One region of the Mesorhizobium opportunistum WSM2075 genome, then DNA from elsewhere that is predicted to be linked to it. Evidence: riboswitches for the same ligand, from Rfam matches in the RefSeq annotation. Region 1 holds a riboswitch; the other holds the start of a gene.
The links. Region 1 has a riboswitch for S-adenosylmethionine ahead of MESOP_RS32625 (O-succinylhomoserine sulfhydrylase). Riboswitches for the same ligand answer to the same signal wherever they lie in the genome.
Positions count from the first base shown of each region.

Region 2: linked by a shared signal. The riboswitch ahead of metX (homoserine O-acetyltransferase MetX) and the one ahead of MESOP_RS32625 (O-succinylhomoserine sulfhydrylase) in region 1 are both predicted to bind S-adenosylmethionine.

Region 1 is NC_015675.1:6,818,219-6,822,845, reverse strand. Features, by position in the region: gene MESOP_RS32630 (ceramide glucosyltransferase) at 131-1,282, shown strand; gene MESOP_RS32625 (O-succinylhomoserine sulfhydrylase) at 1,319-2,509, opposite strand; SAM riboswitch at 2,565-2,642, opposite strand; gene MESOP_RS32620 (2'-deoxycytidine 5'-triphosphate deaminase) at 2,731-3,825, shown strand; gene MESOP_RS32615 (ABC transporter substrate-binding protein) at 3,925-4,627, shown strand, end outside.
Region 2 is NC_015675.1:1,633,441-1,638,067, forward strand. Features, by position in the region: gene MESOP_RS07795 (DUF1330 domain-containing protein) at 204-524, shown strand; gene metW (methionine biosynthesis protein MetW) at 537-1,151, opposite strand; gene metX (homoserine O-acetyltransferase MetX) at 1,210-2,379, opposite strand; SAM riboswitch at 2,500-2,577, opposite strand; gene hisC (histidinol-phosphate transaminase) at 2,717-3,826, shown strand; gene MESOP_RS07815 (prephenate/arogenate dehydrogenase family protein) at 3,882-4,627, shown strand, end outside.

The DNA of each region.
Region 1 (4,627 bases):
GCCGGCAAAGAATGTCATTTAAGTGACACAGGACAATGGTGGTGTGCGCCAAGCGGGCGACTCGACGCTCTGTCGAACTGTTGAAAACGGCCATAAAGACGGCCGGCTTTTCTGGAGTGACCAGATCTCGATGGAACTCACTCTCATAGCCGCCTCGCTTTCGACTGCTCTCATTCTCTCAAACGCCGCCAGCATTTCGCTTGCCGCTTCACAGCTGAAGCGGCGAACCACGATCGCCCCGCCCGGCGGCAAATCGCAGCCGGTGTCGATTGTCATACCATCGCGTGGTGTCGAGCCGTTCACGCACGAGACACTGGAACGCGCCTTCTCGCTCGACTGGCCGCGCTACGAGCTGATCTTCTGCGTCGCCCATGCCGACGATCCGGTCGTCAAACTGATAAACAGGGCGATTGCCCGGTTTCCCAAAGTGCCAGCCCGGCTTTTGATCGGGGACGACCGCGTCAGCGCCAATCCCAAACTCAACAACTGCGTCAAGGGCTGGGAAGCGGCGCGCCACAACTGGGTCGTTCTTGCAGACTCCAACGTGCTGATGCCCAGGGACTACATCCAGCATTTGATGGCGGCGTGGCGAGCCGATACCGGCCTTGTCTGCTCGACGCCAATCGGCTCGCGTCCCGACGGTTTTTGGGCCGAGGTCGAATGCGCCTTTCTCAACACGCTGCAGGCCCGCTGGCAATATGCCGGCGAGGCGCTCGGCCTTGGCTTTGCCCAGGGCAAGAGCATGCTGTGGAACAAGCCGATGCTGGATGCCAGCGGCGGCATTCGCGCGCTGGCGGCCGAGATCGCCGAGGACGCCGCCGCGACCAAGCTGGTGAACGGCCTCGGCCTGCGCGTCAATCTCGTCGCTTCGCCCTTCGAGCAGCCGCTCGGCCGGCGCAGGCTTGGCGAGATCTGGTCGCGCCAGGCCCGCTGGGCGCGCCTGCGCCGTGTCACCTTCCCGCTGTTCTTCACGCCCGAAGTCCTGACTGGCGCTGTGGTGCCGCTGGCGCTTGCGCTGGTCGCGGCGGCGAGCGCCGGCTTCAGCCTCTGGGCGACCGCGCTTGCCGTGTTGGCGGCCTTCTATCTTCCGGAGTGCGCTCTGGCCTGGTCCAAGGGCTGGTACCTGTCGCCGCGCATGGTCGCGGCAATCATGGTGCGCGACCTGATCCTGCCGGCGATGTGGACGCGCGGCTGGCTCGGCGGCGCCGTCGACTGGCGCGGCAACGCGATGACCATCCGCACCAAGGCGGCAGAACTGGAGGAGACGCCGTCAAGCGCCTGACCGCGCCTGCTCGACGGACCTACCGGACTGTCTTCCCTATTTGGCTGCCCTCAACGCCTGCGCGATGTCTTCCAGAAGGTCGTCGGTATCCTCCAGGCCGACCGACAGCCTGAGCGTACCTGGCCCGATGCCAAGTTCGGTCCGGGCCTCGTCGCTCAAATTCTTGTGCGTCGTCGTCGCCGGATGGGTGATCAGGCTCTTGGCATCGCCGAGATTGTTCGAGATCAGAACGATGTCCAGCGCATTCTGCAAGGCGAAGGCCGCCTGCTTGCCGCCCTTGACGTCGAGGCAGATCAGCGTCGAGCCGCCGGACATCTGCTTCTTGACGATATCCGCCTGCGGGTGGTCGGCGCGGCCGGGATAGATGACGCGGGCGATCTGCGGCTGCCCGGCGAGGAAATCGGCGATCCTGCCGGCGCTTTCCGTCTGCTGGCGCACGCGCACCGGCAGCGTCTCCAGTCCCTTCAGCAGCGTCCAGGCATTGAACGGCGACAGGCTGGGGCCGGTGTGGCGGAAATAGTCGTGCAGGTTCTCGTCGATCCACTTCTTGTCCGACAGGATAACGCCACCCAGGCAACGCCCCTGGCCGTCGATGTGCTTGGTGGCCGAATAGACGACAATGTGGGCGCCGAGCTGCAGCGGCTTCTGCTGCAGGGGCGTGGCGAAGACATTGTCGACGACGAGCCGCGCACCGATTGAATTGGCAAGTGCCGCGACGGCTGATATGTCGACCACTTCCAGCGTCGGGTTGGTCGGGCTTTCCAGGAAGAACAGCTTGGTGTTGGGCTTGACAGCCTTTTCCCAGTTGGCGATGTCGGTGCCGTCGACCAGCGTCGCTTCGATGCCATATCGCGGCGCCAGCGTCTCGACCACCCAGCGGCAGGAGCCGAACAGCGCGCGCGCCGCAACGATATGGTCGCCGGCCTTGACGCTGCACAAGAGCGCCGCCGTCACCGCCGCCATGCCCGACGCCGTGGCGCGCGCATCCTCGGCGCCCTCCAGCGCACACATGCGCTTTTCGAACATGTCGACGGTCGGATTGGCGTAGCGCGAATAGATGAAGCCTGGTTCCTCGCCCTTGAAACGGGCCTCCGCCGCCTGCGCCGTCTCGTAGACATAGCCCTGCGTGAGGTACATTGCTTCCGACGTCTCGCCGAATTGGGAACGCAGGGTTCCGCCGTGAACGAGGGCTGTCTGTGGCTTCCAGTCGCGCTTCTTGTTGCTCATTGCTTTGTTCCAGACACAAAAAAACCGGCCGCGAAAGTCGCAACCGGTCCATACGGCCTTGCGGCCAACGGTCCTTTAGCGACTTGTTTAACGTGGCTGCAAGCCGACCGGCCAAATCACCACGGGATAACGACCCTTTAGACCCGTCCCACACTTGCGTCAATTGCCGGCTTCATTAAGAGGTTTGTGCGACAAGAAAATCGTCGGCCAGGAGCGCAGCCTTGCGGCAGACAGGCATTCTTCCCGATCAGGACATTGCGGCGCTGTTCCAGTCCGGCGCGCTGAAGTCGCCGCGCTCGCTCGACGCCGACCAAATCCAGCCGGCGAGCCTCGATCTCAGGCTCGGCGACAAGGCCTGGCGGGTGCGGGCTTCCTTCCTGCCGGGCCCCAACCACACGGTTTCGGACAAGCTCGATCGCCTGAAGCTGCACGAGATCAATCTTGTCGAAGGCGCTGTGCTGGAAACCGGCTGCGTCTACATCGTGCCGCTGCTCGAAAGCCTGGCGCTGCCAGCCGACATTTCGGCCTCGGCCAACCCGAAGAGCTCGACCGGCCGGCTCGACATCTTCACCCGTGTGATGACCGACCGCGGCCACGAGTTCGACAAGATCGCCGCCGGCTACAACGGTCCGCTCTATCTGGAAGTCAGCCCGCGCACCTTCCCGATCGTCGCGCGCACCGGTTCGCGCCTGTCGCAGATCCGCTTCCGCACCGGCAATGCACTGCTCTCGGAAGCCGAATTGCATGAGCTGCACCGTGCCGAGATGCTGGTCGCCACCGAACCGCCGAACATTTCCGGCGGCGGCATCGCACTGTCGATCGACCTCAACGGCGACAAGGATGGCCTGGTCGGCTATCGCGGCAAGCATCACACCGGTCTGGTCGACGTCGACAAGCGCGCCGCGCAGGATGTCGTCGACTTCTGGGAGCCGATCCACAAGAGCGGCGCCGGCGAACTGGTGCTCGATCCCGACGAGTTCTACATCCTCGTCAGCCAGGAAGCGGTGCATGTGCCGCCGCTCTATGCCGCCGAGATGACGCCCTTCGATCCGCTCGTCGGTGAATTCCGTGTTCACTATGCTGGCTTCTTCGATCCGGGCTTCGGCCATTCGGCGTCCGGCGGCACCGGCAGCAGGGCGGTGCTCGAAGTGCGCAGCCACGAAGTGCCGTTCATCCTCGACCACGGCCAGATCGTCGGCCGGCTGGTCTACGAGCACATGCTGAAGCGGCCGCAGGCGCTCTACGGCACCGATCTCGGCTCCAACTACCAGGCGCAGGGCCTGAAGCTGTCCAAGCATTTCCGCCCTGCGCGCTGAGCTCCGATTACCACCAGGTAAAATACTTGCCTGCGCTGGCACATCATGCTTGGCTGGCTTGTCGGTCGCCGGGATGCGGCGTTCAAGGGGAACGAGAAAATGCAGATTTCAAAATGGATCCTATCGGCGGCAGGCGCAGCCATGTTGGCGATGGCGGCCGGCTCTCTGTCGGCGCAGGCTGCCGAGAAATTGAAAATCGGCACCGAGGGTGCTTATCCGCCGTTCAACACCATCACCTCTGACGGCAAGGTTGTCGGCTTCGACATCGACATCGCCAATGCGCTGTGCGCGCAGATGAAGGTCGAGTGCGAAATCGTCACCCAGGACTGGGATGGCATCATCCCCGCCCTGCAGGCCAAGAAGTTCGACGCCATCATCGCCTCGATGAGCATCACCGAAGAGCGCAAGAAGCAGGTGGCGTTCACCAACAAATACTATACGACGCCGCTCGCCCTGGTCGCCTTGAAGGACAGCGACATCGCCTCCACCGAACCGGCGGCACTTGCCGGCAAGACCGTCGGCGCCCAGGCTTCGACCACCCAGGCCACCTATGACCAGGACGTCTATGGCAAGGCAGGCGCGGAGGCAAAGCTCTACCCGACCCAGGAGGAAGCGATCACCGACCTGCAGAACGGCCGTCTTGACGCTGTGATCTCGGACAAGTTTGTGCTGATGGACTGGATGAAGAAGGCGAGCGACGGCTGCTGCAAGTTGGTCGGCGACGTCAAGGGCACCGAAACGCAAGCCGGCATCGCCGTGCGCCTCGAAGACACCGCACTGCGCGACAAGCTCAACGCGGCCA
Region 2 (4,627 bases), 1.7 Mb from region 1:
CTCCCGGGAATCAATCTTGCGAAGATGGCCAAACCCGGAGCGGAATTGCATGCATTCCTTTACGTCAGACGTAATCGCATCGCCGCCGGAGCTTGGGCAGATTGTCCTAGAGACGGAGCATGATCCGAAGGCCGCTTCACACCTTTCGGCATCATGCTCTAGCGAGGCCTGCTGATCGGCTTCGATCCGAAGGGAGTAAGATCATGACCGCCTACGCCGTTGCCCATATGCGCCAAGCTACAATGGGTCCGCAGATTGTCGAATATCTGCACAAGATCGATGCCACGCTGGAGCCCTTCGGCGGCCGGTTCCTGGTCCATGGCAGCGATGTCGAGGTGATAGAGAACGACTGGCAGGGTCACCTCATCGTCATCGAATTCCCCGACAGGGAGCATGTGCGCGGCTGGTATAACTCGCCGGCCTATCAGGCGATCCTCGCCCTGCGGACCGACAATTCGCAATCCGACGTCGTCTTCGTCGACGGTGTCGAACATCCGCACAAGGCCACCGACGTCCTGGACTAGATGCGTGGTGCCTTATCGTTTCAGCAGGAACACCGCCTGCTGGCCGAAGAAGTTCCAGAACCACCAGGGCATCGACAGGCCGATCTTCTGACCGTTGGCGTCGAGCGCGGTTGCCTTTTCCACCGTCGCGCCGAGCTCTTCGCACAGATTGACGAAGTCGCGGATGGTGCAGAAGTGGATGTTGGGCGTGTCGTACCAGGAATAGGGCAGGTCCGAGGTCACCGGCATGCGGCCCTTGACGAACAGCGACAGCCGCACCCGCCAATGGCCGAAATTGGGGAAGGACACAATCGCCCGGTTGCCGATCCGGAGCAATTCGTCGAGCACTAGCTTCGGGTTGCGGGTGGCCTGCAAGGTCTGCGACAGGACGACGAAGTCAAAACCCTTGTCGGGATAGAATTCGAGATCCTTGTCGGCATCGCCCTGGATGACCGAGAGGCCGCGCGCCACGCATTCGTTGACGCCACGCTGCGACAACTCAAGACCGCGGCCGTCGACCTGCTTGGTGTCCTGCAGCAATTCGAGCAGCGAACCGTCGCCCGAACCGACGTCGAGCACCCGCGACTGCGGCGGGATCAGGTTGGCGACGACCTCGAGGTCGACGCGCTGGTTGCCGTTGACGCTCATGATGTCGCCCCTTGCCTGGCGCATGATCCCGATCCGAAAAGTCTGCAACTTTTCGGGGTCATGCGCTGAGCCCTCTCGCCCTTGCCGCCGAGCCGATGAAGCCGTTGATGGCGGCGAACAGTTCCGGTTCGTCGAGCAGGAAGGCGTCGTGGCCGCGATCGGTCTCGATCTCGACGAAGGATACCGAGGCGCCGGCCGCGTTGAGCGCATGCACGATCGAGCGGCTCTCCTCGGTCGGAAACAGCCAGTCGCTGGTGAAGGACACCAGGCAGAACCGGGTCTTGGTGCCGGCAAAGGCGTCCGCCAACCGGCCGCCATGGTCGGCGGCGAGGTCGAAATAGTCCATCGACCGCGTCATGTAGAGATAGGAATTGGCGTCGAAGCGGTCGACGAAGGTCATGCCCTGGTGTCGCAGATAGCTCTCGATCTGGAAGTCTGCGTCGAAGCCGAAGGTCAGTGCTTCGCGATCCTGCAGGTTGCGGCCGAATTTCCGGTGCAGGGCGGCTTCCGACAGATAGGTGATGTGGGCGGCCATGCGCGCCACCGCCAGGCCCTTTTCCGGACGCTTGCCGTGCTCGAAATATTTGCCGCCATGCCAGTCCGGGTCGGCCATGACGGCTTGCCGGCCGACCTCATGGAAGGCGATGTTCTGCGAGGAATGCCGCGCGCCAGTGGCGATCGGCAGCGCCGAGAAGACGCGCTCGGGATAGCTCGATGCCCATTCCAGCACCTGCATGCCGCCCATCGAGCCGCCGAGCACGCAGAATAGCTTCTCGATGCCGAAATGGTCGATCAGCATCTGCTGCGCGCGCACCATATCGCGGATGGTGATGATCGGCAGATCGAGCCCGTAGGGCTTGCCGGTGGCTGGGTTGGTCGATGCCGGGCCGGTCGAACCCAGGCAGCCGCCGATGACGTTGGAGCAGATGACGAAGAAACGGTTGGTGTCGATGATCCGGCCCGGGCCGATCAGGACTTCCCACCAGCCCGGCTTGCCGGTCACCGGATTGGTGCTGGCGACATGCTGGTCGCCGGTCAGCGCATGGCAGACGAGGATGGCGTTGGAGCGGGCATCATTCAGCGTGCCATAGGTCTGGTAAGCGATCTGGAACGGCGACAGCAGCGTGCCGGCGTCGAGCTTGAGCGGCTTGTCGGACCCGAAACGCAACACCGGGCTCGACGGATTGTCGAACTCGCTGTTGGTCTTTCCTGCGCGCAGAGCGGCCATCAATTCTCTCTTGTTGCACCGTGCTTTTCTCGGAAATCGCTGCCGATCTCCGCGTCGCCGATGCGTTCGTCCGGCCGGCAGCGGACAACAAAAAACCGGCATTGCCTTCGCAAAGCCGGTTACGTCACGCAAACGGCCCTTTAGCGAATTGTTTAACGTGGCTGCAAGCCGACCGGCCAAATCACCACGGAACTGTCGCTGTCCTTCTAGAACTCGGCTGGCTCGCCGTCAATGCCGGTCCCGGGCCGGCCGCCGGCACCTCTCGACATTGCGGGCCATGGCTTGTATTTCCGCAGCGGCCTCCAGGTGGAGGCGATTTCGACGGATTTTGCAAAAAATGAACCAGACACCGGATCGGGCACGTCCAACGCCGCGCGCGGGCATTATGGACATAAACGCCTACGTGCCCGGCAAGAGCACGGCGCCAGCCGGGGTCGCCAAGATCTACAAGCTGTCGTCGAACGAGAACCCGCTCGGTCCGTCGCCGAAGGCGATCGAGGCCGCGCGGGAGGTTGCGGGAAAGCTCGACGTCTACCCCGATGGCACGGCGAGGCGGCTGCGCGAGGCGATCGCCGAGGTGCATGGCCTCAACCCGCAGAACATCATCTGCTCCAACGGTTCCGACGAGATCCTTGGCCTGCTGGCGCAGACCTACCTCGCGCCGGGCGATGAGGCCGTGTTCACCGAACACGCCTTCATGGTCTACAAGATCTACATCCAGTCGGCAGGTGCCGTGCCGATCGCGGTCAAGGAGACCGACGAGCGCGCCGACATCGATGCGATACTGGCCGCAATTACGCCGCGCACGAAGATCGTGTTCCTCGCCAATCCGAACAATCCGACCGGCACCTATGTGCCGTTCCAGGAGGTGCGCCGGCTGCATGCCGGCCTGCCGCGCAATGTGCTTCTGGTGCTCGACGCGGCCTATGCCGAATATGTCCGGCGCAACGACTACGAGGCGGGCATCGAGCTGGTCGGCAGCACCGAGAACGTGGTGATGACGCGCACCTTCTCCAAGATCGGCCTCGGCGGGGCGCGGCTCGGCTGGATGTACGGGCCGATGCATATCGTCGATGCGATCAACCGCGTGCGCGGCCCTTTCAACGTCAATGCGACTGCGATCGAGGCCGGCATCGCGGCGATCCGAGACCGTGCCCATGTCGAGCGCAGCGTGGCGCATAACGAGACCTGGCTCGCCTGGCTGAGCCAGGAGATGACCGGACTTGGGCTGCGGGTGACGCCCAGCGTCGGCAATTTCATCCTCATCCATTTTCCCGACGACCAGAAGCATTCCGCGGCGGCGGCCGACGACTACCTGACGGCGCGCGGCTATATTTTGCGGCGCGTTTCCGGCTACGGCTTTCCCAACGCGCTGCGCATGACCGTCGGCACCGAAGAGGCCAATCGCGGCGTTGTCGCCGCGCTCACGACATTCCTGAAAAGCTAGAACGCCGAAAAGCCAGAACGCCTGAAAAGCTGGAACGCCCAGAGCTGGAAACACCATGACATCACCGATGTTTGAAAAGATCGCGCTGGTCGGCATCGGCCTGATCGGCTCGTCGCTGGCCCGCGTCATTCGCCGCGAGGGTCTTGCCAGCCATGTCGCCATCTCGACCCGCAGCGCCGCGACACTGGCGCGAGCTGAAGAGCTTGGGCTCGGCTCCTCCTACACCACGGATGCGAAAGAAGCTGTTCGCGACGCCGATCTGGTCATCGTCTCGGTACCCGTCGGCTCATCGGGCGCGGTCGCCGAGGAAATCGCGCCGGCGCTGAAAAAGGGCGCGATCCTCACCGATGTCGGCTCGACCAAGGCCTCTGTCATCGCGCAGATGCAGCCGCATGTGCCTGATGGCGTCCACTTCATTCCCGGACACCCGCTGGCCGGTACCGAAAAATCGGGGCCGGACGCCGGGTTTGCCGACCTGTTCGACAATCGCTGGTGCATTTTCACGCCGCTGCCGGATACCGATCCGGACGCAATGGAGAAGCTGTCGGAATTCTGGCGCCGCTGCGGCGCCAACATCGACACGATGGACCCCCAGCATCACGACATGACGCTGGCCATCGTCTCGCATTTGCCGCACATCATCGCCTACAACATCGTCGGTACCGCCGACGATCTGGAATCGGTGACCAAGACGGAAGTAATCAAATATTCCGCCTCCGGTTTTCGCGACTTCACGCGCCTCGCCGCCTCCGACCCGACCATGTGGCGGGACGTCTGCCTGCACAACAAGGACGCCATTCT